2 regions of the Stenotrophomonas genospecies 5 genome follow, and region 1 is predicted to be linked to the other one. Evidence: predicted binding sites of a transcription regulator. Region 1 holds the regulator's gene; the other holds the start of a gene.

What was found. The regulator FliA, encoded in region 1, starts transcription of late flagellar genes. The targets are predictions, from matches to a motif close to TAAAGTTTNNCNNNCNNNGGCCGATAA.
Region 2: a site for FliA is predicted at 7,650-7,676, ahead of ACX9OW_RS12745 (methyl-accepting chemotaxis protein). Genes of this name have one in related genera too.

The regions. Positions count from the first base shown of each region.
Region 1 covers NZ_JBTMUW010000001.1:901,266-916,002, reverse strand. The annotation lists gene ACX9OW_RS04270 (putative bifunctional diguanylate cyclase/phosphodiesterase) at 6-2,138, shown strand; gene ACX9OW_RS04265 (CocE/NonD family hydrolase) at 2,211-4,445, shown strand; gene flhB (flagellar biosynthesis protein FlhB) at 4,527-5,657, shown strand; gene flhA (flagellar biosynthesis protein FlhA) at 5,654-7,759, shown strand; gene flhF (flagellar biosynthesis protein FlhF) at 7,905-9,557, shown strand; gene ACX9OW_RS04245 (MinD/ParA family ATP-binding protein) at 9,544-10,431, shown strand; gene ACX9OW_RS04240 (RNA polymerase sigma factor FliA) at 10,428-11,171, shown strand; gene cheY (chemotaxis response regulator CheY) at 11,229-11,621, shown strand; gene ACX9OW_RS04230 (protein phosphatase CheZ) at 11,621-12,226, shown strand; gene ACX9OW_RS04225 (chemotaxis protein CheA) at 12,229-14,061, shown strand; gene ACX9OW_RS04220 (flagellar motor protein) at 14,163-14,737, shown strand, end outside.
Region 2 covers NZ_JBTMUW010000001.1:2,774,259-2,788,995, forward strand. The annotation lists gene ACX9OW_RS12715 (LytR/AlgR family response regulator transcription factor) at 1-64, opposite strand, end outside; gene ACX9OW_RS12720 (sensor histidine kinase) at 75-1,118, opposite strand; gene ACX9OW_RS12725 (alpha/beta hydrolase) at 1,122-1,781, opposite strand; gene mdoH (glucans biosynthesis glucosyltransferase MdoH) at 1,832-3,757, opposite strand; gene ACX9OW_RS12735 (hypothetical protein) at 4,141-4,311, opposite strand; gene ACX9OW_RS12740 (DUF2628 domain-containing protein) at 4,527-4,913, shown strand; gene ACX9OW_RS12745 (methyl-accepting chemotaxis protein) at 4,993-7,527, opposite strand; gene ACX9OW_RS12750 (NAD-dependent epimerase/dehydratase family protein) at 7,738-8,631, opposite strand; gene ACX9OW_RS12755 (KGG domain-containing protein) at 8,836-9,123, shown strand; gene ACX9OW_RS12760 (VOC family protein) at 9,134-9,484, opposite strand; gene ACX9OW_RS12765 (autotransporter domain-containing protein) at 9,707-13,060, shown strand; gene ACX9OW_RS12770 (PA2169 family four-helix-bundle protein) at 13,144-13,596, opposite strand; gene ACX9OW_RS12775 (YciE/YciF ferroxidase family protein) at 14,055-14,552, shown strand; gene ACX9OW_RS12780 (hypothetical protein) at 14,603-14,737, shown strand, end outside.

The DNA of each region.
Region 1 (14,737 bases):
GACGAATGCTGGTAGGCACGTACAACGCATGGCTGGTGGCAGTCTCGCTGTTGGTGGCCGTGATGGCTTCCTACACGGCATTGGCGATGGCCGGACGCACGGTCACGGCACCCGGCAGGGGCGCGACCTGGTGGTGGCGGCTCGGTGGCGGCTTCGCGATGGGCCTGGGCATCTGGTCGATGCACTTCATCGGCATGCTGGCCTTCGACCTGCCCATTCCGCTGGGGTACGACCTGCCGATCACCCTGCTGTCGCTCGCCCTGGCCATCGCCTCGTCGGTGTTCGCGCTCTGGCTGGTCTCGCTGCCCACCCTGCCACATCCACGCCTGGCAGGGGGCGCCTTGCTGATGGGCACCGGCATCGCCGGCATGCATTACGTCGGCATGGCCGCGATGCGCATGCAACCCGGCATCGACTACCACACGGGCTGGCTGCTGCTGTCGCTGCTGGTTGCGGTCGCTGCATCCTGGACCGCCCTCTACGTCGCCTTCCGCCTGCGCGCGCAGCGCACCCGGGTCGGTGACCGGCTGGCCGCCGCCGGCCTGCTCGGTCTGGCCATCGTGGGCATGCACTACACCGGCATGGCCGCCGCACGCTTTCCACAGGGCAGCATCTGCGGCGCTGCAGTGGGCGATGGCCTGCAGAGCACCTGGCTGGCGATGCTGGTGGTGGTGCTGACCGTCGCGATCCTGGCGGTGGTGCTGGTGGTGTCCTGGCTGGACCAGCGGGTGGAAGCGCAGCTGCTGCGCCTTCGCAACGCGATGCTGAGCACCTCGCTGACGGATGCGCAGGAGGAATTGACCCAGGCCGCGCTGCACGACCCCTTGACCCGCCTTCCGAACAGGCTGCTGCTGCAACGGCGCATCGTGCAGTCACTGGCCGAAGCCGAACAGGGCGGCAGCCGCTTCGCGGTGATGTTCATGGACCTGGATGGCTTCAAGCAGGTCAACGATGCCTATGGCCACCAGGCCGGCGATGCCCTGCTGGTGGCCGTCGCCGAGCGCACCCGCCAGCTGCTGCGGCCGAACGACCTGTTGGCGCGGCTCGGCGGCGACGAGTTCGTGCTGGTGGTGCGCATCGACCATGACGAGGACCTGCCGACCCTGGCCCGGCGCATCCTGCAGGCGGTGGGAGGCGGCCCGCTGCTGCCCGACAACGAACTGCAGGTGACTGCCAGCATCGGCATCGCCATCTGCCCCGACCACGCCGCCAGCGAACGCCAGCTGATGGCCTTCGCCGACGCTGCGATGTACCAGGCCAAGGAATCCGGCCGAAACTCCTTTGTCCTGTTCGCGGATTGGATGAACGACAGCGCCGAACAGCAGTTCCGCCTGCTGGCCGACCTGCGCCGGGCGATCGGCAGCGAACAGCTGTTCCTGCACTACCAGCCGAAGATCCGCGTGGCCACCCAGAAAGTCGCCGGCGCCGAGGCGCTGATCCGCTGGCGTCATCCGGAACAGGGCCTTATTCCACCGGATCGCTTCATCCGCCTGGCCGAGCGCAGCGGCGCGATCAACGAGATCGGCCGCTGGGCGCTGGACCAGGCGTGCCTGCAACTGCGGCACTGGCACGACGCCGGCCACGAGGGCTGGTCGATATCGGTCAACCTGTCGCCGGTCCAGTTCAGCTCGCCGCACCTGCTGCGCGATGTGCGCGACGTGATCGAACGGCATCGCATCACGCCGCGCAACCTGGTGCTGGAGATCACCGAAAGCACCGTGATGCGCGACACCGACACCAGTTTGCGGCTGCTGCAGGCGTTGTCGGTGCTGGGGGTCGGCATCTCCATCGACGATTTCGGCACCGGCTATTCCAGTCTGCTGTACCTCAAGCGCCTGCCGGCCACCGAGATCAAGATCGACCACGCCTTCGTGCGCGATCTCGAACACAGCGCGGAGGACGTGGTGATCGTATCGGCGATCGTGGCGCTGGGCCATGCACTGGACATGGACATTGTTGCCGAGGGCGTGGAAACGGCTGCCCAGCGTGCCTACCTTGAGCGGCTGGGGTGCGATTACCTGCAGGGCTACCTGCTCGGCCGCCCGGTCGATGCGGGCCGTTTCATGCAACTGCACGACCTGCCGCGGCCACGGGTGGAGCTGGCGCAGACCCCGCCCCCACCGGCCCCGCCGGGGTAACGTCGGACTCTCCGCGGCGGGCGGCCACCCACCGTATGATGGCCACGCGCCCGCCATTGCAAGGAACACCCCGTGACCTTACGCGCTCTTCTTGCTGGCCTGCTGCTGGCGCTCACCTGCACCGGCGTGGCCGCCAGCGATCTGCGGTGGTCGCTGCCCCGCGATGCGCCGCCAGCACAGGTGGACACGGCACTGCAGGCGCTGGGTACGGAGCTGTTGCAGTCGGCAACGCTGACCGATGCACAGCGCTGCCACGCGCTGCTGGCCACGGGTCGCTACGCCGAGGCACGCGCCATGATCGAGAAGCTGCGCGCGACGCTGGCCGCTGCCGGCGATGGCGCGGCGGCCCAGCGCTGGATGCCGATGCTGCTGGCAAGCACTGGCGCGCGGGATGCGGAAGCGTATTCGCGCGCCTTCCATTCGGCCTTTGCTGGCCTGGATGATGTTGCCGCCGTGCAGGCCGATGCAGCGCTTGCCTTGCCTCCCGCTGCGGTACAGGCGCAGCTGACGCAGGCGCTTGCGGCACAGGCCGATGCCGCCACCGTGCCGCAGTCAGCCGCGCTGGAGCTGGTGCGCCTGCAGGCTGTGTTGCGCGCGCAGACCCTGGCTGCGGCACTCGCCCCTGCACTGCTTGACGCAGAACAGCAACGCCGCTTCGTGATCGACAGCGGAGTGCGTATCCCCGTGGCCGAAGGGGTGGTGCTGTCCGCACAGCTGGCACGGCCCCGCAGCGCGTCCGCGCCGCTGCCGACGGCCATGCTGTTCACCATCTACACCGACCCGCCCAAGAACCGTCTGAAGATGCTGCTGGCCGCAGCCCACGGCTACGCCGGCATCGTGGTCGACGCACGCGGAAAAGGTCAGGGTACAGGCACCATCGCCCCCTACGAACACGACGGTGTGGACGCCAATGCCGCGATCGACTGGGTCAGCCGCCAGCCCTGGAGCGACGGTCGGGTCGCCATGTATGGCGGCAGCTATGAAGGATTCACCGCATGGGCGGCAGCGCGCCATCACCATCCGGCACTGAAGACCATCGTGCCCTACGTGGCTGCCATTCCGGGCCAGGGCCTGCCGATGGAGAACAACGTATTCCTCAGCGCCAACTACGGCTGGGCCTTCTACGTGGCCAATGGCCCGATGCTGGATGCCGACACCTATGGGCAGCAGGACCGGTGGTCACAGCTGCCCGGCCGCTGGTATGCCTCCGGCCGGCCGTACCGGCAGATCGACCAGATCGATGGCACCCCCAATCCCTGGCTGCAGCGCTGGCTCGCCCACCCGGCCTATGATGGTTACTGGCAGGCCATGGTGCCGTACGCCGAAGACTTCAGGGACATCCGCATTCCGGTGCTGACCATTACCGGCTACTACGACGACGGCCAGATTTCCGCGTTGCAGTACTTCACCGATCACATGCGCTACCGGCCGGACGCCGATCATGTCCTGCTGATCGGGCCGTATGACCACGGCGGTGCCCAGGCCGCCAGCAAGCCGATGCAGCTGCGCGGCTACACGGTGGACCCGGTCGCGCAGTTCGATACGCCTGCGCTGACCTTCCAGTGGCTGGACCACGTACTTCGCGGTGCCCCGCGCCCGGCGCTTCTGGCCGACCAGGTCAACTTCCAGCTGATGGGCAGCAACACCTGGGGGCATGCAGCCACCCTTGATGCCGCTGCCGGCGGCCATCGCACGTACTACCTGTCGACAGCCGCTGAGGGCGACCATCACCCGTTGCAGGAACAGCGGCCAACGCCGGGAACGCTGCGGCAGACGGTGGACCTTGCCGACCGCGAGGAAGTCCGGCATGGCTACTATCCGTTCCCGATCATGGCCGCCGGGGACGAGCCGGACACGGCACTGACCTTCCTTTCCGAGCCCTTCGCAGCACCGATGGACCTGATCGGACGCTTCTCGGGCGATCTGAAGGTCCGCATCAACAAGCGCGACATGGACTTCACGGTCACCGTGTACGAGCTGCTGCCCGATGGGCGCCGGATGCAGCTGTCCTACTACGTCGGCCGGGCCAGCCACGTACGCGACCCGACCACGCGGCAGCTGCTGGTGCCGGGGCGATGGACCGACCTGCCCTTCGATCGCACCCGCATGGTCGCCCGCCGTGTGGGCGCGGGCAGCCGGCTGCTGGTGAAGGTGGACGTGCTCAAGGACGCCATGCACCAGGTGAACCACGGCACCGGACGCGATGTCAGCGACGAGTCAGCCGCCGATGCCGGTGAGCCCCTGCAGGTGGACTGGCACAGCGACAGCACGCTGAGCATCCCGCTGCGGCCGGCCCTGCCCGGCTAGCATCGGCGCTGCCCCGGCGGTGAACCGCGCCGCGGAACAGTTCTTGCAGGCACCCCGGCATCCCCTGCCGCAGTGCCCGTGATGTCCGAGAACGAATCCGCCGGCGAAAAGACCGAACAACCCACCGAAAAACGCCTGCGCGAAGCCCGCGAACAGGGCAACCTGCCGCGTTCCCGCGAACTGGGGACCGCCGCGGTGTTCGGTGGCGGCGTGCTGGCGGTGATGGCCATGGGCGGCTCGATCGGCCGTGGTGCCACGCAATGGATGAAACAGGCGTTGAGTCCCGAGCAGGGGCTGCGGCAGAACCCGAAGGAACTGTTCGGCCACTTTGGCGACCTGCTGCTGCAGTTCATGCTGGTGATCACCCCGCTGGTGCTGGTCTGCCTGCTGGCCAGCTTCGTCGCCCCGCTGGTGATGGGCGGATTGCGCTGGTCGGCCAAAGCGATGATGCCCGACATCAATCGGCTGAACCCGCTGACCGGCCTCAAACGTCTGTACGGGCCGGAAGCCATCGCTGAATTCACCAAGTCACTGCTGCGCGTGGCGTTCGTGGGCGTCGCCGCCGGACTGGTGGTGTGGAGCGGCTTCGACACCCTGCGCGGGTTGATCCACCACCCACTGGAAACCGCCATCACCGATGGCCTGGGCTTCACCCTGCGACTGCTGCTGGCCACCGCCGGGGCAATGCTGGTGCTGGCGGCGATCGACGCGCCGTACCAGCGCTGGAACTGGATGCGCAAGCTGAAGATGACCCGCGAGGAACTGCGGCGGGAAATGAAGGAAAGCGAAGGCAGCCCGGAGGTGAAGGGCCGCATCCGCCAGCTCCAGCAGCAGATGGCCAACCGCCGGATGATGGAAGCGGTGCCCACCGCGGACGTGGTGGTGGTCAACCCGACCCACTACGCCGTGGCCCTGAAGTACGAGGGCGGCGCCATGAACGCGCCCACCGTGGTGGCGCTGGGCGTGGACGAGACCGCCCTGCGCATCCGTGAAGTGGCCGATGGCAACAAGGTCGCCATCGTCTCCGCCCCGCCTTTGGCACGCGCCTTGTATCGGGAAGGCCAACTCGGAAAGGAAATCCCCGTGAGACTGTATTCGGCCGTGGCCCAGGTCCTGTCCTACGTCTACCAGCTGCGCGCCTGGCGCACCGGCCCGATGCCGGGCGCCCCGCACATCGAGGTGGATGAATTCGGCAAGGGAGGCCGGGCATGAGCGCGCAGGCCTCGTCCGGATTCAACACCCGCCGGCTGCTGGAGATGATCCGCCAGGGCCTCGGCGCACCGCTGATCGTGCTGGCGCTGCTGGCGATGGTGGTGGTGCCGCTGGCGGCGCCCGTGCTCGATGCGCTGTTCACCTTCAACATCGCCATCTCGCTGATGGTGCTGCTGGCGGTGGTGTACGTGAAGCGCCCGCTGGATTTCACCATCTTCCCGATCGTGCTGCTGGTCACCACCATGCTGCGGCTGGCACTGAACGTGGCCTCCACCCGCGTCATCCTGCTCAATGGCCAGAACGGCCACGACGCGGCCGGCAAGGTCATCGCCGCGTTCGGTGAATTCGTGATCGGCGGCAACTATGCGGTCGGCATCGTGGTGTTCGCCATCCTGACCATCATCAACTTCGTGGTCATCACCAAGGGTGCCGGCCGTGTCTCGGAAGTGACCGCGCGCTTCATCCTCGACGCCATGCCCGGCAAGCAGATGGCCATCGATGCCGATCTCAACGCCGGCCTGCTGACGCGCGAAGAAGCCAAGCTGCGCCGCGAGGAGGTCCGCGAGGAAGCCGACTTCTATGGCGCGATGGACGGCGCCAGCAAGTTCATCCGCGGTGATGCGATTGCCGGCATCCTGATCCTGTTCATCAACATGCTCGGTGGCCTAGCCGTGGGCGTGCTGCAGCATGGCATGCCGTTCGGCGATGCCGCTGCGACCTACACCCTGCTGTCCATCGGTGACGGTCTGGTGGCGCAGCTGCCGGCCCTGCTGGTTTCCAGCGCAGTGGCGATGCTGGTCACCCGTGCCTCGCGCTCGCAGGACATGGCACAGGCGATGACCGGCCAGGTGTTCGGCCAGTACCGTGCCCTGGCCATCACGGCCGGCATCATCGGCCTGGTCGGCCTGGTGCCCGGCATGCCCAACGTCGCTTTCCTGACGCTTGCCTCCATTCTCGGCTTCATCGCCTGGAAGCTGTACCGGAAGGGACAGGCCCCGGCCCCGAGCGACGCTGCCGGCAGCGACCCCGGCGCGGTCAGTGCGCTGGGCCGACCGGCGGCGCCGGCCCCCACCGCGGAACTGAGCTGGGACGAACTGCGCCCGGTCGACCCGCTGGGGCTGGAGGTCGGTTACCGGCTGATTCCGCTGGTGGACAGCAATCAGGGCGGCGAACTCATGGCACGCATCAAGGGTGTGCGGCGCAAGCTGACCCAGGACGTGGGATTCCTGATTCCATCCGTGCACATCCGCGACAACCTGGAACTGCCGGCCAACGGCTACCGCGTGCTGGTGCATGGCGTGCCGGTGGCAACCGCCGAGATCCATCCCGACCGCGAACTGGCGCTGGACCCCGGCAGTGCGCTCGGCCCGCTGGACGGCATCGCCGGCAAGGATCCCGCCTTCGGCCTGGACGCTACCTGGATCCAGCCGCACCAGCGCGCCCAGGCCGAAACCATGGGCTACACCGTGGTCGACCCGGCCACCGTGGTCGCCACCCATCTTTCCCACCTCATCCGCGAGCATGCGCCGGAGCTGCTGGGCCACGAAGAGGTGCAGCACCTGCTGGCCAACCTCGCCAAGAGCGCACCCAAGCTCGTCGAAGATCTGACGCCCAAGGCGCTGCCGTTGTCGGCCGTGGTGCGGGTGCTGCAGAACCTGCTGGTGGAACGCATTCCGATCCGCCAGCTGCGCAAGATCGCCGAAGCACTGGTGGAGCACGCGCCGTCCAGCCAGGACCCGGCCACGCTCACCGCCGCAGTGCGCACCGCGCTCGGCCGCTTCATCGTGCAGGAGATCGCCGGAATGTCGGCGGAGCTGCCGGTGTTCACCCTCAACCCGCAATTGGAACGCGTCTTGCAGGAGTCCACGCAGGGCAACGGCGCCGCGCTGGAACCCGGGCTTGCCGAGCGACTGCATCAGAGTCTGGCCGAATGTGTCAGCAAGCAGGAAGCCCGCAACGAGCCCGCGGTCGTGCTGGTTCCCGGCCCGGTACGTGCCGCGTTGGCACGCCTGGTCCGTCACAGCGTTCCGTCGCTGTCGGTACTGGCGTACAGCGAAGTGCCGGAGGACAAGCGCCTGAAGCTGGTCGGAACGATCAGCTGACGCCGCCCACCGATGCGTCAGAAAACAGACACCACCTTCGAACCACCGCAACAGACAGATGCCAAGGGGAACCCGTTCCGTGCAGACCACCGACCACCCGCGTTCTCCCACCACCACCCCGCCGTCCCCGTCCCGTGACCACAGCATGAAAATCAAACGATTCGTCGCCGCCGACATGCGCTCGGCCATGAACCTGGTGCGCAAGGAACATGGTCCCGATGCTGTGATCCTGTCCAACCGCCGGATCGAGGAAGGCGTCGAGATCGTCGCCGCAGCCAACTATGACGAGAGCGCGGTGCAACGCGCGCTGGAAGCCTCGCGGCGCGACGTGGCTCCGCCGCCGCCGAAACCGCGCACCGCCGCGGATGCAGTGATCGCCGCAGTCACCCGCCGCCGCTCCGCGACACCGGCCCAGCAGCCGGTGACCGCCACCACATCGGCCGTGGCCGCCCTCGCCCGCGCGGCCGTCGGTGCCACCGGCCGCACCCTGGACAGTGCGGACGAGATCGTGCCCACCCGCGGCAGTTCCGGCTTCGCTGCCACCCTGGCGCGTGCCACCGTCAACGATCCGGCACTGCCGGAGCAGATCTTCGCGCCGTTCGCGAGCGCCGTCGTGGCTCCCGCACCGGCGCCCGCCAACCGCGCCCGTTTCCTGATCGACCCGCCGCAGGACGAGCATCACGAATCCCCCGCGCCGGCAGTGCTGCCGCCGCCGCTGCCGATCACCACTGCGGCCACTGCGCAGGCCGAGTCCGTGCACCCCGAGCCGCCGTACGCGCAGGACGTTGCCGAGACCACGCCAGCCCCTGCCGCTGCCGCTGAAGCGGAGACCGCGCCGGCCCCGGCGCCGCTCCTTGCCCCGGCGCCGGTACTGACGGTGGTTGCACAGGACGATGCCGAGATCCGCCAGCTGCGCCACGAAGTGGCCGGCATGCGCCAGGTCATCGAGCGCGAGATGAACCGCTTCACCGACGAGCGCCTGCGCGGCTGCCCGGTGCGGGCGACCGCCCTGGACCTGATGGACGAGTACGGATTCGATGCCGGGCTGGCCCGCGATGTGGCCATGCAGATACCGCTGGATACCGAAGCCCACCGGGGCCGCGGGCTGATGCTGGGCCTGATCTCGCGCAGGCTGCCGATCGCGCCGGTCGATCCGCTGGAAGAAGGCGGCGTGATCGCTCTGGTCGGTCCAACCGGGGCCGGCAAGACCACCACCATCGCCAAGCTCGCCTCGCGCTTCGCCGAGAAGCACGCGCCGCGCGATGTGGCCCTGGTCACCACCGACACACTGCGCATCGGTGCCCGCGAGCAGCTGTACGGCTATGGCCGCCAGCTCGGCATCGCGGTGCATGAAGCCAACAGCGGTACCGACCTGGACCAGTTGCTGGAGCGCCTGAAGGACTACAAGCTGGTGCTGATCGATACCGCCGGCCTGGGCCCGCGCGACCGCGCCCTGGCCGCGCAGCTGCAGTGGCTGCGTGCCGCCCGCCAGGTCCGCACTCTGCTGGTGCTGCCGGCCAATACCAGCTTTGGCGACATGGACGAGGTGGTGCGCCGCTTCGGCGCGGCCAACCTGCAGGGCCTGGTGCTTAGCAAGCTGGATGAGACCGGCCGCTTCGGCAACGCCCTGTCAGTGGCGGTAGACCACGCGCTGCCGATCACCTGGGTGACCGATGGCCAGGACGTTCCGGACGACCTGCACCGGGCCAGCGCGGCCAATCTTGTACTTCGCCTTGAAGATTTGCGCCGAGCGGCCGATATGCCCTGCAACCCGGAGTTGAACCATGCCGTCGCGTGAGTACGCCAAGCTGACCAAGACCTTCCCGCTGTCGGCCACCCGCAGCGAGCCGCTCGGCCCTGTGCGCACCATCGCCGTGACCGGCGGCAAGGGCGGCGTCGGCAAGACCAACGTCTCGGCCAACCTGGCCGTGGCGCTGGCCGGCATGGGCAAGCGCACGCTGCTGCTCGACGCCGACCTGGGCCTGGCCAACATCGACGTGATCCTCGGCCTGAATCCCACCCACACCCTGGCGGATCTGGTCGCCGGCCGCTGCTCGCTGGAAGACGTGATCGTCGAAGGTCCGAACGGCGTGCTGGTGGTGCCGGCCGCGTCCGGTCGGCGGCACATGGCCGAGCTGGCCCCGGCCGAGCACATCGGCCTGGTGAACGTGTTCTCCGAACTGGAACGCGAGCTGGACATCATGGTGGTGGACACCGCCGCCGGCATCACCGATGGCGTGCTGACCTTCTGCCAGGCCGCACAGGACACCGTTGTCGTGGTCTGCGACGAGCCGGCCTCGATCACCGACGCCTACGCACTGATCAAGGTGCTGTCGCGCGAGCGCGGCGTGGACCGCATCCAGGTGGTGGCCAACATGGTGCGCGACCCCAACGAGGGCCGCGTGCTGTATGAAAAGCTGACCCGGGTCTGCGAGAAGTTCCTTGCCGATGTCTCGCTGAACTACCTGGGCTGCGTGCCGCAGGATGACTGGCTGCGCCTGTCGGTGCAGCGCCAGCAGCCGGTGGTGAAGGCCTATCCATCCAGCCCGGCGGCGCTGGCGATCACCGAGATCGCCCGTCGCACCGCCCGCTGGCAGGCCCCCACCGAGCCACGCGGTGGCGTTGAATTCTTCCTCGAGCGCATCCTCAAGCAACGCGGGGTGGCAGCATGAAAGGCGCGGCCCAGTACAGGGAAGTCCAGCGCTCGGCGGCGACCGAGGTCATCGCCCAGCACTCGGACCTGGTGCGGCGCATCGCCCATCACCTGGCCGCACGCCTGCCGGCCAGCGTCGAAGTGGACGACCTGATCCAGGCCGGCATGATGGGCCTGATCGAAGCCTCGCGCAGCTACGACGCCGACCAGGGTGCCTCGTTCGAGACCTATGCCTCGATCCGCATCCGCGGCTCGATGATCGACGAGATCCGCCGCGGCGACTGGGTACCGCGCTCGGTGCATCGGCGCGCCCGCGATGCGGCCGCCACCATCCGCCGCCTGGAGCAGACCACGGGCCGTGCAGCCAGTGCCACCGAGGTGGCGGCGGCCATGGACATGCCACTGCCCGAATACCTGCGGCTGATGGAGGACGCCTCGCGCGGCCAGGTGCTGAGCCTGGAATCGCGCATCGAAGACCAGGGCGAACTGGACACCGTCGCCCAGGGCGGACCGACACCGCAGCAGGTCCTGGAACGTGGCGAGTTCGGCCGCGAACTGGGCAAGGCCATCGGCCATCTGCCCGAGCGCGAACAGCTGGTGCTCTCGCTGTACTACGAGCAGGAGCTGAACCTGAAGGAGATCGGCGCGGTTCTCGGCGTGAGCGAATCGCGCGTCTGCCAGATCCACGGCCAGGCCGTGCTGCGCTTGCGCGGCCGGCTGAAGATCTTCGAGGCCGCGGATGCCGGGCTTGAAGAATGAACATGCCTGCGGCGGCCACGGCCACCGCGGGCGACTGAACAACAAAGGAACTCCGCTTTGAACAAGAACATGCGCATCCTGATCGTCGACGACTTCTCGACCATGCGCCGCATCGTCAAGAATCTGCTGGGCGATCTGGGCTTCACCAACACCGCCGAAGCCGAGGACGGGCATGCCGCACTGTCGATGCTGCAGAGCCAGCCGTTCGACTTCGTGGTCACCGACTGGAACATGCCGGTGATGACCGGCATCGAACTGCTCAAGGCGATCCGCGCCGATGCCAAGCTCAAGACCCTGCCGGTGCTGATGGTCACCGCCGAGGCCAAGCGCGAGCAGATCATCGAAGCGGCGCAGAGCGGCGTGAACGGCTACATCATCAAGCCGTTCACCGCGCAGACGCTGGAAGAGAAACTGGGCAAGATCTTCGAACGCCTGGCGGCCAGCGCCTGATGGACGCCACGGTCGACAAGAACGCCCTCGTCCTGCGCCTGCAGGAAGCCCTCGACGCGCTCGAATCCGGCGACGAGAGCGCCTGGCGCCAGCGCATCGACGCCCTGGTGGCCGCACGCACGCAGCCGATGATGAGCGGCCTGTCACGGCTGGCCCGCGAACTGGGCCAGGCCCTGGGCGAACTGCCGACCGTCCCCAGCGAGGCGGGCGAGCTGGACGACGCCTGCGCGCGCCTGGACCATGTGGTGGCGATGACCGAACAGGCCACGCACCGCACCCTGGACCTGGCCGAAGAGTGCCGCAGCCTCACCGAACAGCTGCGCGCCGAAGGCCTGCAGCCGGGGCAGGATGCGCAGCTGGAACGCATCCGCCACAACCTGACCGAGATTGCCCTGACCCAGAGCTATCAGGACCTGACCGGACAGATCATCCGTCGCGTGGTCGGCATCGTCCGCCGCGTGCACGAAGGCTTTGGCGCGCTGGGCCTGCCACCGGAGCAGCATCGCACCGATCCGGCGCTGGCCGGACCGGCACTGAAGGGACTGGACCGCCACGCGGTCTCTCAGAACGACGCCGACGACCTGTTGTCGGACCTGGGACTGTAAGCATGAGCGCGGTATCCGACGACATCACCGCCGATTTCATCATCGAGGCACAGGAAATCCTGGATCGCCTCGGCGAACAGCTGGTGTCGCTGGAACAGGCGCCGCAGGACGCCGACCAGCTCAACGCCGTGTTCCGTGGCTATCACACGCTCAAGGGCGGCGCCGGCTTCCTCGGCATCACCGCCATGGTCGAGCTGTGCCATGCCGCCGAAGAGGCACTGGGCGCCGCCCGCGCTGGCCAGGCGGTGCTGCAGCCGCATCACTTCGATGCCGCACAGCAGTCTCTGGACTACCTGCAATCGATGCTGGATGCCGTGTCTTCCGGCAACGAACCCGGCTATGCCCCGCCGGACCTGATCGCCCAGTTCGACGTGCACGGCACTGCTGCGCCGGCTGCTGTCGCCCCCACAGCAGCCGCGCCCGCTGCCGGTGACCTGATCACCGACGACGAGTTCGAGGCCCTGCTCGATCAGCTGCACGGCAGCAACGCCCCCACCGCAGTGGCGACGCCGGTCAAGGCCGACGATGGCCTGATCAGCGAGGATGAGTTCGAAGCCCTGCTGGACCAGCTGCACGGCGGCGCCGCCCCCGGCGCGAAACCCGTGGCTGCTCCGCCGGCGCCTGCGCCTGCACTGCCCGCACCGCGCCCCGCGGCCGCCGCTGCCAAGCCCGCGGCCAACAAGCCGGTGGCCGAGGCCGAGCACACCGTGCGCGTGGATACCAAGCGGCTGGATGCGATCGTCAACCTGATCGGCGAGCTGGTGCTGTCGCGCAACCGGCTCAAGACCCTGCGTGCGCGCCTGCGCGACGAGGAACTGGACCGCGCCGTGTCGACCCTGGACATCGCCACCGCGCGCCTGCAGTCGGCAGTGATGCGCACGCGCATGCAACCGGTCGGCAAGGTGTTCTCGCGCTTCCCCAAGGTCGCCCGCGATGTTGCCCGCTCGCTGAAGAAGGAAGTGGACCTGGAGCTGGTCGGCGCCGAAACCGAGCTTGACCGCAACCTGGTCGAGGCCCTGGCCGACCCGCTGGTGCACCTGGTCCGCAACGCCATCGACCATGGTGTGGAGATGCCCGATCTGCGCGAAGCACAGGGCAAGCCACGCATGGGCCACGTGCGTCTGTCGGCCCAGCAGGAAGGCGACTACGTCAGCATCGAGGTGCAGGACGATGGCGCCGGCATCGATCCGGAAAAACTGCGCGCGAAAGCACGCGAAAAGGGCTTGATCGACCCGGAGGCGGCGGCCCGGCTGAGCAGCGAGGAATGCCTGCACCTGGTGTTCCTGCCCGGCTTCTCCACCAAGCAGCAGGTGACCGACATCTCCGGCCGCGGCGTCGGCATGGATGTGGTGCAGTCGCGCATCCGCGAGCTCAGTGGGCAGATCCAGATCCAGTCGGAACTGGGTCGGGGCAGCCGCTTCCTGATCCGCGTGCCGCTGACCCTGGCGATCCTGCCAACCCTGCTGGTGCAGGCCGGCGAGGACGTCTATGCGCTGCCGCTGGCGCGCGTGATGGAAGTGCTGCATGCACCGCGCACCTCGCTGGGCTGGTTCGATGGCCGGGCGGTGCTGGATCGTCGCTCGCACACCCTGCCGCTGGTCGATCTGCGCCAGTGGCTGGATGTGACGCCGGCCGCCTCGGCGCTGCTCACCATCGTGGTGCTGCAGGCCGGCGAGGCGCGCTTCGGCCTGGTCGTGGACCAGGTCCGTGGGCGCGAGGAAGTGGTCATCAAGCCATTGCCGAAGGCCCTGCGCGGCCTGCGCGGCTACGCCGGTGCGACGCTGATCGGTGATGGCCGGATGGCCCTCATCCTCGACGTGGATGGCCTGCGATGACGCTCGCCGGGCCATGCCTGGCGAACCAGAAACTGTGACTACCGTCTGTACGCGATCGACCGGTGTCTCAAGTCCCATTCACACACGCCGATACCGGACCCATGGATAGACTCAGCCTCATCGGACTCTTTCTCGCCCTGGCCTCACTGGTCGGCGGCAGCATCCTCAAGGGCGCCGGACTGGCGTCCCTGTGGTCGCCTGCGGCGTTCGTGATCGTCATCGTCGGCACCATCGCCGCGATCCTGCTGCACACCGCACCCGCCGTATTCAGGCATGCCTTCCGGATCGTGCGCTGGGTCGTGCGCCCGCCGCACAGCGATCGTCGCGAGCTGATCCAGCAGATCGTCGAGTGGAGCAACATCGCCCGCCGCCAGGGCCTGCTGGGCCTGGAAGCGCAGGTGGAAGCGCAGCAGGATCCGTTCCTGCGCAAAGGCCTGCAGCTGCTGGTCGATGGCGTCGAGCCCGAATCGATCCGGCACATGCTGGAGATCGAGCTGGGCAGCCAGGAACACCGTGACCAGGCCGCTGCCAAGGTCTTCGAGGGCATGGGCATCTATGCGCCGACGCTGGGCATCATCGGTGCGGTGCTGGGCCTGATCGCCGTCATGAAGAACCTGGCCGACCCCAGCAAGCTGGGGCATGGCATCGCCGCCGCCTTCACCGCCACCATCTACGG
Region 2 (14,737 bases), 1.9 Mb from region 1:
CCGCCAGCAGGCTGCGCAGGCGCTCGCGCGCCAGCGGTTCATCATCGGCGATGACTACCCTCACGATCGTTCCCTCACTGGATCGGCACCGTCACCTGGCAGGCATAGTAGCCCTCGCTCCAGCCGGCCGTCATCCGTGCGGCACTGCCGAAGCGCCACGCCAGGCGATGACCGATGCTGTGCTGGGCATGCCCGGCGCCGCGTGCCAGGGCCAGCCCCGGCGTCTGTGGATCGGGAGCGGGATTGCGTACGCGGATGTGCAGCTCGTTGCCTTCGCGCGCCACGTGCAGCTCGACGGTGCCACCTTCCGGCAACCGCGAAATGCCATGCAGCACCGCGTTTTCCACCAGTGGCTGCAACACCAGCCGCGGCAGCGGCTGCTCCCACGGCAGCGGCTCGTCACGCTGCCAATGCACCTGCAGGCGCTCTCCCAGGCGCAGCGACTCGATCGACAGGTAACGCTCGGCCAGCTCGCATTCGGCCTGCAGGGTGGAATCTCCATCGCCCGCCCCCAGCGCCGCGCGGAACAGATCGGACAGGTCCAGCACGGCGCGTTCGGCCACCGCCGGATCACGATGCAGCAGACTGGCGATCAGATTCATGCTGTTGAACAGGAAATGCGGACGGATCCGGGCCTGCAGTGCATCGGCCTGTGCACGTGCGTTGGCCTGCACCTGCGCGGCCCAGCGGTCGCTCACGTAGAAGTAGCGCAGGGCCAGCGCGCTGATCAGTGCGCTGGTGGCCGCACTGCCAAGGGTGAAGCGCCAGAAGCTGATGCCACGGGCGAAGCTGTCGCCCAGCACTGCATACAGCGCGTGGATGATGCCCGCGCAGACCACGGCGATCAGCGCCGCCAGTGCGATCGCCGCAGCGGCGCCCAGCAGCGGTGGCAGCCTCGACAGCGCCTGCCGCAGCATGCACAGGCTGGCGGTCACCGCCAGCGCCAGCCAGAGTGCGAAACCGCTGGCCGAAAGCAGCTCGCCCACCGTCCAGTGACGGCTGCCATCGGGGGCCAGGGCCAGCAGCACCACCACCAGCTCGGCCAGGCCGAGCATCGCCGCCAGCCGCCGCAGGCGGCACAGTTCCGGCATCCAGGGAGGCGTGCTGGCCGGTGACATGGGTCAGGCGACGCCCAGGCGTTCCTGCAGCCAGTCACCCAGGGCATCGATCTCCTCGGCACAGACCTGGTGCGCCATCGGGTAGCTGTGCCACTGCACCTGCAGGCCCAACGCGCGCAGCGCCTGCGCGCTGTGTGCGGCTACCGCCTGCGGAATGACCGGGTCGCCGCTGCCGTGGGCCATGAACACCGGCACGTCCACTGCGGTAGCCACGCGCTCGGCGCTGTCCGCGTCGGGCAGGTAGGTGGACAGCGCGATCAGCCCGGCCAGCGGCGCCGTGCGCGACAGCGCGGCGGTAAGAATGATCGCGCCCCCCTGCGAGAAGCCGGCCAGGAAGATCTGCTCCGGCGTGATGCCCCGCTCGATCTCGCGGGCGATCAGGGCCTCTACCTGGGCCACCGATTCGCGCACGCCGGCCATGTCGGCGCGGGAACGGAAATCCATGCCGACGATGTCGTACCAGCCGCGCATCGGCACGCCGTTGTTGATCGTGATCGGCCGCACCGGGGCGTGCGGGAACACGAAGCGCAGCGCCGGCCAGTGCGGACGCACCAGCTCCGGAACGATCGGGGCGAAGTCATGGCCATCGGCGCCGAGGCCGTGCAGCCAGATCACCGACCACTGCGGCGAGGCGCCGGTTTCCTGTTCCACCGTTTGCAGCATGTTGCGGCTCCTTCAGATGCGAGCCGCATTATGCCGCCGGTGTGGGGCGATCAGTACAGCGGTGGCTGTTCGGCCGCTTCCCGGCGCAGCTGCGCGGCGCGTACCAGCACCGGCGGCGGAATGTTCTCCTCGGGGATGTCGAGCAGGCCCAGCCGGTGCAGGAACGCACCGGGACCGCGCGACGAGGTCAGTGCGACCACCGGGATGGCCAGCACCATGCCGATCACCACCGGCGCCATCCATGCCGCCAGCGACGGCGAGACCAGCCAGGCCAGCACGCCCATGAAGGCGCCGAACAGGCCCAGGCCGCCGTAACCGCGCACCAGCGCCATCCAGGAAATGCCACCGTCGTCGCGCTGCTGGGCGTCCCACCCCGAGTCGCGTCCGGACAGCACTTCGGCCACGCCGCGGGACTGCACATACATGACCACCGGCGCCATCAGTGCCGCCAGCACGGTCTCCACCAGCATCGACACGAAGGCACGGAACGCACCGCCGCAGCCACGACGATCCACCGGGTCCAGCAGCATCGCCAGGTAGCCCAGCACCTTGGGCATCAGCAGTACCGCCATGGTGGCGGCGAACAGGCGCACCACCTGCTGCTCGTCCTGCGCGCGCCAGTACACGCCGGGCGCCAGGTGCAGCACGGCATTGAAGTCGATGCCTTCCTGGAACAGCGGGATGGCGATGCCGATCAGCATCAGCATCGCCCACATGGGCGCAGTGAAGTAATGGCCGATGCCGATCAGCATGTGCATGCGGCTGATCCAGTGCAGGCCGCGGCTGCCGACCACCTTGCCGTGCTGCAGGTTGCCCTGGCACCAGCGGCGGTCGCGCACCAGCAGGTCGGTCAGGGTCGGCGGGCCTTCCTCATAGCTGCCCCCCAGGTACGGCACCATGTGCGCGGCCCAGCCGCCACGCCGCATCAGCGCGGCTTCGACGAAGTCGTGGCTGAGCACGTGGCCGCCGAACGGCTTGCGCCCAGGCAGCGATGGCAGGCCGGCATGGTCGGCGAAGGCACGGGTGCGGATGATGGCGTTGTGGCCCCAGTAGTTGCTTTCAGCGCCGTGCCACCAGGCCACGCCCCGGGCGATCACCGGCCCGTAGACGCGGCCACCGAACTGCTGCATGCGGGCGAACAGGGTGCGTCCGCCGATCACCGACGGCAGGGTCTGGATCAGGCCGACGTCAGCGTTGTGTTCCATGCCGGCCACCAGGCGCACGATGCTGTCGCCGGTCATCAGGCTGTCGGCGTCCAGGATCAGCATCTGCGGGTAGGCCCCGCCGAAACGGCGCACCCAGTCGGCGATGTTGCCCGCCTTGCGGCCGCTGTTGTCGCCACGACGGCGGTAGAACAGCCGCATGCGGCCGTCGGGCACCTGCTCGCGGAGCTCGGCGAAGACCTGCTCTTCGGCCCGCGCGATATCGTCACGGCGGGTGTCACTGAGCACGAAGAAGTCGAAACGCTCCAGCTGGCCGGTGGCCGCCACCGATTCGTAGATCGCACGCAGGCCGGCCAGCAGCCGGCGCGGATCCTCGTTGTAGGTCGGCATCAGCAGCGCCGTGCGGCTGTGCACGGTGGGCAGCGGCTTGTCCGGATCAATGCCCAGGCGATAGCCACGGTCGAACACGGCGGTGAGGAAGCCTGCCACCGCGCTGGCGAACGACAGCGCGATCCAGGCGAACAGGCCCACGAACAGCACCAGCAGGCAGGCTTCGAGCACGCTGATGCCGTTGACCGACAACACCCGCCACATCATCCGGGTGGCCGCTGCGGTCATCACCAGCGTGCCGCCCAGGATGTACAGCCGACGCAGGCCGATCAGGCGTGGCGAGGTGCGGTGCCGGCGCACCCTGAGCTGCCCTTCGCGCAGGGTCTGCTCGGGCATCGGCAAAGGCACTTCGGCAGGCAGCAGCGCCCAGCCGGCGTCAGGCCCGGCCGATTCCGCCTCCGCATGGATGGTCTGCACCCCCATCGGCGCCTACTCCGCGCAGTCGGCATGGCCGGCCGTCCGGGCCAGGCTGCATGCACGAAGGTTCCCGGCGCGCCTTCCCGGCGCCCGCACTTGTCCTGGCTGCGTCGGCCTGAGGCCGCGCAGTCGCTGTCTGTCACTACCGGAACCCACACGATCTCCAACGGGGCGGAATCGAAAATGCGGCCCAGTCTAGGCCGCTACATGTAAGCCGGGTGCGAAGGCCTACGCCGGGATTTCTCCCCATTCAGCAAACAGCAGGCGAGGCTGCCGACGGCCTGCCGGATCGACCGCAATTGGATCGAGCAAAACGGGCGGCGGCACATCCCTCGGCGGTCGCGCTGGCGGCGGGGCCAACGCGATTGATCGTACTTCAGCAGCGCGCGTTACTCGTCCTGCAGGACGACGCCGGCCGCGTCCTGCAGGGCAGCGGTGCGCGCACGGTCCATCGCCACCGCCAGTTGCTGGCGGGCGAGCAGTTGTTGGGCCTGCACCACTTCGGGTGTGGGCAGAAGCACCGGTCCCGGTGCGTTTTCTGGTGTAGCGGGTGTGGTCATGCAACCTCCGTGGACATCCCCGCTGCCGCGCGGGTCCAACCGGGCGGCAGCGGAACTGCGCACCCTATCCTAAAAACAAGGCGGATGGGTGACGTGCAAGCCGGTGAGGCCTGCGCCTGCAAAGGACATGTGTCACGTTCCAGGCACGCAGCGCTGGATCCTGAATAGGCATTTCCGGTAGCATGAAAACGTTTTCTCACAGGGACGTTCCTCCCATGAATACCGTCGACCTCACCCACTTCAGCCCCAAGTGGCAATTCCGCTTCAACTTCTACCGCCAGCACGGCGCGCCCAAGGAGCCCGGCTTCAAGCAGGCCTGGCGGGCCCTGTCCTTCGGCGACCGCCTGAAGATCAACCTGAACATCTTTGCCCTGTTCTTCGGCCCCATCTACCTGCTGATCCTGGGCATGTGGCGCAAGGCGCTGGTGGTGATCGGCATCGCCATCGCCCTGGCGGCCATCACGATGTTCCTGCCCGACATCGTCGGCCGCGCGGTGTTCATCGCCTTCAATGTCCTGGTCGCCTCCAGCACCAACTACAGCTATTACCTGGAGAAGGTGGAAGGCCGGATCCGCTGGAACCCGTTTGAAGGAATGTTCTGAGCCACTCAGACCTGCGCACGGACGCGCGGCAAGGATGCAACCGACGCCCGGCCCCCGCCGGGCGTCTTCGTTTCCGGCGTCAGGCCGCGCGCAGCGTGGCCGTCGTGCCCGTGGCCGACTGCAGCCGGAAGCGGGACACCGCCACCGCAAGCTGCTCGGCCTGCTCTTCCATCGCGCGCGCGGCAGCACTGGCCTCTTCCACCAGCGCCGCATTCTGCTGGGTGGTTTCATCCATCTGCACCACGGTCTGGTTGACCTGCTCGATGCCGGCCGACTGCTCGCGCGAGGCGGCCGAGATCTCGGCCATGATCTCGTTGACCCGCCCGACCTGGCCGACGATCTCCTGCATGGTGTTGCCTGCGCGGTGCACCAGCTGCGCACCGCTGCCGACCTGGGCCACCGATGCGTCGATCAGTCCCTTGATTTCCTTCGCCGCTGCGGCCGAGCGCTGGGCCAGCGCACGCACTTCGCTGGCCACCACGGCGAAGCCGCGTCCCTGCTCGCCCGCACGCGCGGCCTCAACGGCGGCGTTCAGGGCCAGGATGTTGGTCTGGAAAGCGATGCCGTCGATCACCGAGATGATCTCGGCGATGCGCTGCGATGAGGTTTCGATCTGCTGCATGGTCTGTACCACCTGGCCGACCACCTTTCCGCCTTCGCTGGCCACGTCCGCCGCCGATGCGGCCAACGTGTTCGCCTGCAGGGCATGATCGGCATTCTGGCGCACGGTGGAGGTCAACTCCTCCATCGACGCTGCCGTTTCTTCCAGGTTGGCCGCCTGCAGTTCTGTGCGACGCGACAGATCGCTGTTGCCAGCGGCGATCTCGCCGGCCGCCAGGCGGATGCTCGCCGCTGACTGCTGGATCTGGCCGACGATATGGGTCAGCTGTTGCGCGGTGCTGTTGGCATCGTCGCGCATCACCGCGAACACACCATGGAAGTCGCCCTGCATGCGTGCACTGAGGTCGCCGGCGGCGATGGCGCGCAGCAGCGTGGAAAGCGCCGCGAGGTTGTGGTCGCTGGCCTGCATCATCGCGTTCAGCGTGGTCACCATGCGGCGGAAATCGTGCTCGAACCGCTCACTGTCACCACGCACGGCAAAGTCGCCGGCGGCAGCAGCGGCGGCCAGCTGCTGGATCTGCTCGTTGATCGCCGCCAGGTTGCTCTTGGTGGTGGCCATGGCGGCGGTGAACACCGCCTTCTCGCCCGGCAGCGGCTCCATGTCCACGCTCAGATCGCCCACCGCGTAGCGCTGCATCACGTCCACCAGCCGCTGGGTGACCGCATTGCTGGACGCCACCAGCTGATTGCTGTCGGCCACCATGCGACCGTACTCCCCCGGGAAGGCCGCCGCGTCCATCCGGTAACTGAGCTCGCCCGCATCATGGCGGCGTGCCATCTCCGCCTGCGCCGCCATCACCGCCTGCAGCTGTCCCCGCATGCCCTGCATCGCCTCGAGCAGGCGCCCGACCTCATCGTTGCCGCGCGCCGGCAGCGCGGTGTCCAGCTTGCCCGCCGCCACGTCACCTGCAATGCGTACCGCCTGCGCCAGCGGCCGGATCGCCAGGTGACGCAGCAGCAGGTAGACGCCGGCGCTCAATGTCAGCGCGGCCAGCACGCCGACCAGCAGCGTCAGCCACAGCAGCTGGCGAGCCTCGGCCACGATCACCGCATGCGGCACCACCACACCCAGCGCGAAGCGCTGCGGGGCATCGCCAACCCGCAGTGGCACGTACAGGCGCACATTGCCGGCGGCATCCGGCTCGAACGCTTCGACGGTCCTGTCGGCCGCGATTCCGGCCAGCATGTCGCGGGTGAAGGCATCGGTGCGCGGCTTGCCGATCTCGGCGGCGTCGGCCGAAGCCAGGACCACGCCCTTGGGCGAAAGCAGTTCAACGCGGCCTGCTCCCATCGGCGCAAGCGTCGCCAGATGCTTCTGCAGCGCCGCCAGCGAGAAATCGACGGTGAACACGCCGAGGAACGTGCCGTTCTCCACGATGGGCGTGCTCAGGGTGCTCATCAGCACCTGCTGGCCGGCGATCTCATAGGCATAGGGCTCGCTCACCTTGGGCAGCTTGTCGCGGCTCGGCCCCATGTACCAGTCACCGGAACCGCTGGCGGTGTCGGTGTAGTCGGTCATCACCGACTGCTGCGGTTTGCCATCCTGCCAGGCCCAGTAGCTCATGTAGCGACCGGTGGCGTCATGGGCCTCGCTGTTGACGAACTCCGCGTCCTTGCCATCGAAGGCATCGGCCTCCCACATGGTGCTCTTGCCCAGCCACTCCGGGTGCGCGCGCAGCTGTTCGCCGAGCACGGCCGCCAGGCTGGCACGATCAGGCTGGTCGCCCCGCGCGCGCTGGGCCAGGACGGCCTCGACCATGGCATCGTTGCTGGCGAAGGCGGTGCCCAGATCGGCCGCAACCTGGCGCGCTTCGGCATGCGCCTCGCTGGCCATGGTCTGCCGCGACGCGTTGATCAGGCTGGCACTGGCCTGGCGGTAGATCAGAAAGGCGGTCAGGCCGAAGCACAACAGCGCGATGGCAGCGGTGCCCAGCATCAGCTTGTGGGCGATGCTGCCCGGACGACGGGCAGCGGCGGAGCGGGAAGACGGCATGGGAGGGTCCGCAAGGCAGGTCAGGACATCCGGCACCGCGTTGGCGCCGCGCTGGTGCGCGATCCCTCGCGCGGCGACCTGTCTGAGCCGGGCGATGCCCGGCACCGCAAGGGCGCACCGGGTTAGCGGCCGTTCCGCGGCGGGGTTGAGCCGTTGCCCTGCGTCAAGCTGAATGCACTCAGTTTGGGATGGCTCATACGTGCGGCGAACCTACTCGACCACCCGGTCCTTCAACCACTGCGTGCGTGGCAGCACTTCGATGCTGCCTGCCGCGTACTGCTGCAGTACATCGTCCGGACCGTAGCGCGGCTGCCAGCCCAGCACCGCAACCGCACGGCTGCCGTCGTACACGCGGTCGATGCTCAGCGGCAGTGGCCAGCCGCGGCGCTCGAACTCGGCCAGCAGCTGCGGTGCGCGCCGCGCCAGCACCCGGCGTGGCTGGGTGGCCAGTTCCAGGCAGTCCTCGCGCCGGAAGGGGGTCGGCGCGCAGGCGATGTAGCGCTGGAACGGTGCGCCCCCGTTGTGCAGCAGCGCGGCATGCGCGCTGGCCACATCGCGTGCATCCAGGCCCCGGTGCAGGCGGAACATCGCCATGCGCTCGGGAGGCTCGGGGAAGCAGCGGCCCATGCGCAGCACGCGCACGGCGAACGCCTCCGATGCCGCGGCTTCGGCCAGCGCCTCGGCCTGCAGCTTGGTGCGGTGGTAGATGGTCCTCGGCAGGGGTTCAGTGTCTTCGTCGATCCAGCGGCAACCGCCCGCCACCACGGCATGGCCGTACAGGGCGGTGGTGCTGGTCAACACGAAGCGTCCGACGCCAGCATCGCGCGCCAGCCGCAGCAGCTGCGCGGTCGCCTCCACGTTGATCTGCTGGAACACCGTGTCCGGCACCAGCCCGACATGCGGTGCATGCAGCGCAGCGGTGTGGATCACCGCATCCACGCCGCGCACGGCACGCTCCAGTGCCTTCGTGTTGGTGACGTCGGCAATGATGCGTGTAGTGGCGAACGGGCTGCGGTCCAGCCCGATGACTTCATGGGTGGCCGCCAACGCGCCGAAGATCGCGCGTCCGATCCGCCCGGAACTTCCGGTCAACAGAATCTTCATTGAGTCCATTCACTCAACAGCGCCCGGGAGCTACCGGGATGAACCGATTCTAGGCGTGGCCTGTGTCGAGGGCGATAGCGGCGCTGCGCAAGTGCAGCGTCAACAGCAGGCAGGCACAGCGTGAAGGCCACGCGCCATCCGCGGACGCACCGTTAGCCTGCCGTCGGCAAGCATGAGACTCCGCCACGCCGAGAGAGATCCCCTATGGCCAGCAGCAACCGCGGGTTCGCGTCGATGGACCAGCGCACGCAGCGCGCGATCGCCGCCAAGGGTGGGCGCGCCGCCCATGCCTCCGGCAACGCCCATGAATTCAGTCCCGCCGAGGCGCGCATTGCCGGCCGCAAAGGAGGCGAAGCCATCAGCCGCGATCGCCAGCACATGGCCGCGATCGGTCGCGAAGGCGGGCATGCACGCCACGCCCGCGCACAACAGCAGCGCCAGCAGTCCGATCAAGGTCCACAGGGCCGCGACGAACCGGGTCAGCAGGACTGAGCGACGCGCCTCAGCCGTGGCTGAGGAGGTTCAGCAGGCGCCCGAACGGGTCGCGGACGAAGAACCGACGCACGCCCCATGGCTCCTCGACGGGGCCATACACGACGTCGATGCCAGCGCTGCGGATCCGTTGCAGAACGTCATCCAGATCGTCCACCTCGATCGACAGGTCCGGTACCGGCGTTCCCGACCCACCCTCGCTGGCGAAGCTGAGCTGCGCAGGCGCAGTGTGCTGCCCGGCGTAGGTGACGATCCAGCCATGATCCATCACCACCGGCATGCCGAGGATGCCGCCGTAGAACGCGGCGGCGCGCGTCGGATCGGGTGTGGCGATGTTGGCGACGATGCGTCTGACAGCCATGACGTTCCTGTTCAATGAGGGGCAAAAACGAAACTGCGCGACCGGCCGGCACGCCGTCAATCTTCAGGGGGCGTGTACAGACTGATGCGGCAGGGCGAAAAAAGTGTGGCTTTCGTCACAAAACATTAACGCGTTAACAAAATTTCCGTCACATCGCTGGGGGTGAAACGCATCCAGGACAGTTAGCGGCTGGGTAGACCGTCAATCAAGGAAGTTTGCCTGATGAATCACCCGCTGCATGGCCGTTCGTCCCGCTCCCGTTCCCCCTTGCAACGCCCGCTGGCACTCGCGGTGGCCAGCTCCCTGCTGCTGGCAGCCGCCCTGCCGGCGATGGCCTCCGATTCACTCGATGCCTGGCAACGGCAGCGCCAGCTGCAGGCGGCGTGGGCCCAGCCAGGCGGTGCACGGACGGACGCAACCGTCGGTGCTTCGGCGCAGGCCACGTCCACCCCGGTCCTGGGCAATGCGGGCGACGCCGCCAGTTGGCACAGCGACGAGTTCAATGCCGACTGGGGCTTGGCCGCGATGGGGGCCGACCATGCCTATGCCCGCGGCCTGACCGGCCAGGGTGTACGCCTGGCGCTGTTCGATTCCGGCTCGGCGCTGGCCCACCCGGAATTCGCCGGCCGCAACACCACCAGCATCACCATCGGCCCGGACTGCGCGACGGCGGGGATCGTCGCCGGCGAAGGGGCCTGCGCGCAGACCCGCGGCGAACAACCCGGCTACAACTACTACGGCCTCGGTGCCGGGGTGCCGGCGGCGCTCGCCGGTCGCCTGATCGCGGCCGGCCTGCCCTACGGCTTCAGCTACGCCGATCATGGCACCCACGTGCTGGGCACCATCGGCGCCAACCGCGACGGCACCGGCATGCATGGCGTGGCCTTCGGTGCCGACCTGACGGCAGCGCGCGTGTTCGGTGACACCTACTATGAGTGGCGCCTGGATCCGGATGGTTTCTATCGCCCCCGCGCGGTGTACCGCACCGACCCGGACGACGACGCCGTACTGGACATGTATGCGCAGATCCAGGCGCAGGGCGTGCGCGCCATCAACCACAGCTGGGGCATCTCGACCCGCAACATGAGTGCCGCGGCGCTCGACCGCCAGTACGCCGCGATTGGCGCGGATTACGACGTCTACGGCAGCATCTACGCAGGCAGCGACGCTGCCCCCGGGTCGACCCTGATCCAGGTGTGGTCGGCCGGCAACGGCAGCGGGGCCGTCGCGGGCATCACTGCGGCCCTGCCCCGCTGGAAGCCGGAGATCGAACCCTACTGGCTGGCCGTGGCCAACGTGCGCCAGCCGGTCGCCGACGATGGCGAAACCGACTATGTGCTCGACGACAGCTCCAGCATCTGCGGTGCCGCCGCCAACTGGTGCATCTCCGCCCCGGGCACCGACATCGCCAGCACCATCGTCTCCGGTGAGATCCAGGGACGCGTCGAGGAAACCAGCGAGTACCTGCGGCTGATCATCGACAGCGAGAACACCGAGTACACCTACGGCCTGAAGACGGGCACCTCGATGGCGGCGCCGCACATCACCGGCGCCCTCGGGCTGCTGTTTGAGCGCTTCCCCTACCTGGACAACGCACAGGTCCGCGACGTGCTGCTGACGACCGCCCGCGATCTGGGCGATCCGGGCATCGATGAGATCTACGGCTGGGGCATGGTCGACCTGCGCAAGGCCATCGAAGGCTTCGGCTCGCTGCGCGTGGACACCGATGTGGTGATGAACCAGAAGGCCGGTGGCCTGAAGGTCTGGGAAGGCGAGGCCTGGGATGACTGGACCAACGACATCGGTGGCCCCGGCAAGCTGACCAAGTCCGGCATCGGCTGGCTGCGCCTGAGCGGCGACAACAGCTTCAACGGTGCGGTGGTGAACGAGGGCGTCCTGGAATTGAATGGCGCCAACACGCTCACCTCGGCAGTGGAGGTGAAGGGGGGCCAGTTCCTGCTCAACGGCTCGCTGGTCTCCACCGCCCTGAACACCACCGGCGGCGTCAGCACGGTCAGCGCCGGCGGCGTGCTGGACCACAGCAACCTGGTGGTCGATGGCGGCGTGATCTCCTTCAACGGTACGCAGACCGGCGGTAATACCACCGTAGGCGCCAATGGCCTGCTGAAGGGTGTCGGCACCCTGGGCACCACCCGGGTCGACGGCATCATCGCGCCGGGCAATTCGATCGGCACGCTGACCGTCAACGGTGACTATGTGCAGGGCGCTACCGGTGTGTTCGCGTCTGAACTGGCGCCGGGAGGCCGCAGCGACCAGCTGCACGTCACCGGCACCGCCACGCTGGACGGCACACTGGTCGCGCTGCCCGAACCGGGCGTGTACTACCTGGGTGAGCAGTTCAACATCCTGCGCGCCGACGGTGGCATCAACGGTCAGTTCGCCCGTACCGACTTCAGTGCATTCTCGCCGTTCCTGCAGTTCAGCCTGGCCTACAGCGCCAATGGTGCGCGCATCGACGTGGCCCGGGGTGCGCTGCTGGCCACCGCGGCCACCACGCGCAACCAGCGCGCCGTCGCTGGCGTAGCCGATGGCCTGGCGATCAACCAGGGCCTGCCCCGGCCGCTGACCCAGCTGTTCCCCGCCCAGGTCGGCGCCGCGCTGGACGGCCTGAGCGGCGAGCTGCATGCCGCCACGCCGCTGGTGCTGGTCGAGAGCAGCCGCTACGTGCGTGATGCAGCCTTGTCGCGGCGTGCGGGCAATGCGTCGCCGGGCAGCACCGGCGACGCGACCGGTGCGTGGGTACAGGCGATCGGCGGCAACGGCAAGCTCGATGGCGATGTCGAAACCGCGCGCACCGACGCCAACAGCAACGGCCTGCTGGTCGGTATTGACCGCGAGTTCGATGGCTGGCAGGCCGGCGTGCTGGCCGGCACCGGCCGTACCGACGTCAAGCAACGCGACCGCCGTGCCAAGTCGAAGATCGACAACACCCACGTCAGTGCCTACGCCAGCCACAGCTGGGGCGGCTTCGGTCTGCGCGGTGGCGTGGCCTGGAGCAAGCACGAGGCAGAGAGCACCCGCGAGCTGGCGTTCGCAGGATTCAGCGACACGCTCACCGGCCGTTATGACGCCCGTACCCGCCAGGCTTTCCTCGAAGCCGGCTACCGTTTCGGCTCTGATGAAGGCGGCCTGGAGCCCTACCTGCAGGTTGCCCGCGTCGAAGTGGACCTGAAGCGCATCAACGAGCGGGGCGGCGCCGCCGCACTGCAGGGCGAAGTGGAAGACACCCGTACTACCGTGGCGACCGCCGGGCTGCGCTTCGACAAGGGTCTGAAGGCATCCTTCCAGCAGGACAGCTGGCTGCACCTGCGTGGCGCGGTGGGTTATCGCCGGGCCTCCGGCGACCGCAGCCAGGTGGCCAACCTCGCCTTCGCCAACGGTGGCGGCGCGTTCGCCGTCAGCGGAGCGCCGATCGCCGACAGCGCTGTCGTGGCCGAGCTGGGGCTGTCCGCGTGGCTGACCCCGCGGCAGTCGCTGGAGCTGGGCTACAGCGGCCAGTTCGGCAGCGAGAGCCGTGACCATGGCGCCACGGCGCGCTGGTCCGTGCGCTTCTGATCCACGTTCAACTTACCTGCTGAAGAGCATTGGGGCGGCCTGGGGCCGCCCCTTTTTTTCTCCGGAGAATGCAGCCCGCGCGATCAGGCTGCCTTCATCGCGTGCTTCCGCGCACGCATCACGTTGTGGCATTCCTGCACTTCCGGCAGCAGTTGGGTCACTTCCTGGCGTACCGCCGGCGGCAGGCCCTCATCCTTCAGCGCGTCCTTGAAAGCTGCCAGCAGGCGGTCTTCCGATTCTTCCAGCTCGGCCACGTAGCCATAGTTGGTGTCGCCGAACGCTGCGCGCACCTTGCCGTAGAACTGCTGCATCGAGCCGACCAGGGTGCCGTGCTCTGCGGGCTTGCCACCGGTGGCCGCAACCGCGCCACTGAGTGCCGACACGATGCGGCCCTTGACGCCGGCAATGCGGGTGAACAGTGCCGCCAGCTCGGCATCCTTCACCTTCGTGGCCGCCTCTTCGTAGAACGACTTGCCGTCGCGTGCGATCTCGATCAGGTCGTTGAGACGATGTTCGATGGTGGACTGGGTGCTCATGTTCTGCTCCTGAAGTTCAGATTCGTTGGGAACGGACAACGGTGTGCGTTGCCTGCATCACTACCTTGGACAAAGGAATGTGGCCCCGGGGTGAGCGTCGTTTGATGCATGCATCACGTCGCTCAACGCGGCCTGACCGCCGCTACCAGGGCACGAAAAGGATGATCCCGGTAATCACCAGCACGGCGGCCAGCACTCCCAGCAGCACCTTCCCTTGTCGCCAGCTCGGCGTCGGTTTTCCTGGCGTGTTCATCGTGTCTTCTCCTGTCGATGCGGACGCTGGCAGCCTGATGCATACGCCAGCGTCGGCACGTGCACGCCATGTGCATCGCGCGTGCACATGTGAGGGCCCTGCATGGACCATGCCGGTGGACAGCGATATCGCGCTCACCGCATGTACGCCGGGCATCAACGCCGGGCCCGCTAGGGTCATCATTCCTTCCCGACTGGAGCCGCACATGGCCATCAAGACTGCCGAAGACCTGTTCATCCACGAACTTTCGGACATCTACAGCGCCGAGAAGCAGCTGACCAAAGCCCTGCCCCGCCTTGCCCGTGCGGCCGAGAATCCGGATCTCGCCGCCGCCTTCGAAACCCATCTGGAGGAAACCCAGGGCCAGATCGAGCGGATCGACCAGGTGGTCGAGACGCTGGGCATCCGTCTCAAGCGCATCAAGTGTGCAGCGATGGAAGGGCTGGTGGAGGAAGGCAAGGAAGTCATCGACAGCATCGACAAGGGACCGGTGCGTGATGCCGCACTGATCGGTGGCGCCCAGAAAGTCGAGCACTACGAGATTGCGTCGTACGGCACCATCGCCGCGCTGGCCAAGCAGCTGGGCTACAAGGACGCGCTCCCCCTGCTGCTGGAAACACTGGCCGAAGAAAAGTCGACCGACGAGAAGTTGACCCTGCTGGCCAAGGGGGGTGGCAACGCCAAGGCAGCACAGGCCGCCTGAGTTCCACTGCGATACGCCGCCAGGGACGGCGGCGGCAACAGGAGATCCCGATGCATCCGGATATCATCGGCTGGATGGCGACCCTTGTGCTGGTCGCCACCTTGCTCAGGCAGATGGTCAAGCAGTGGCGTTCGCCACATCCCGAGACACTTTCACGATGGTTGTTCGCAGGCCAGATGGTGGCC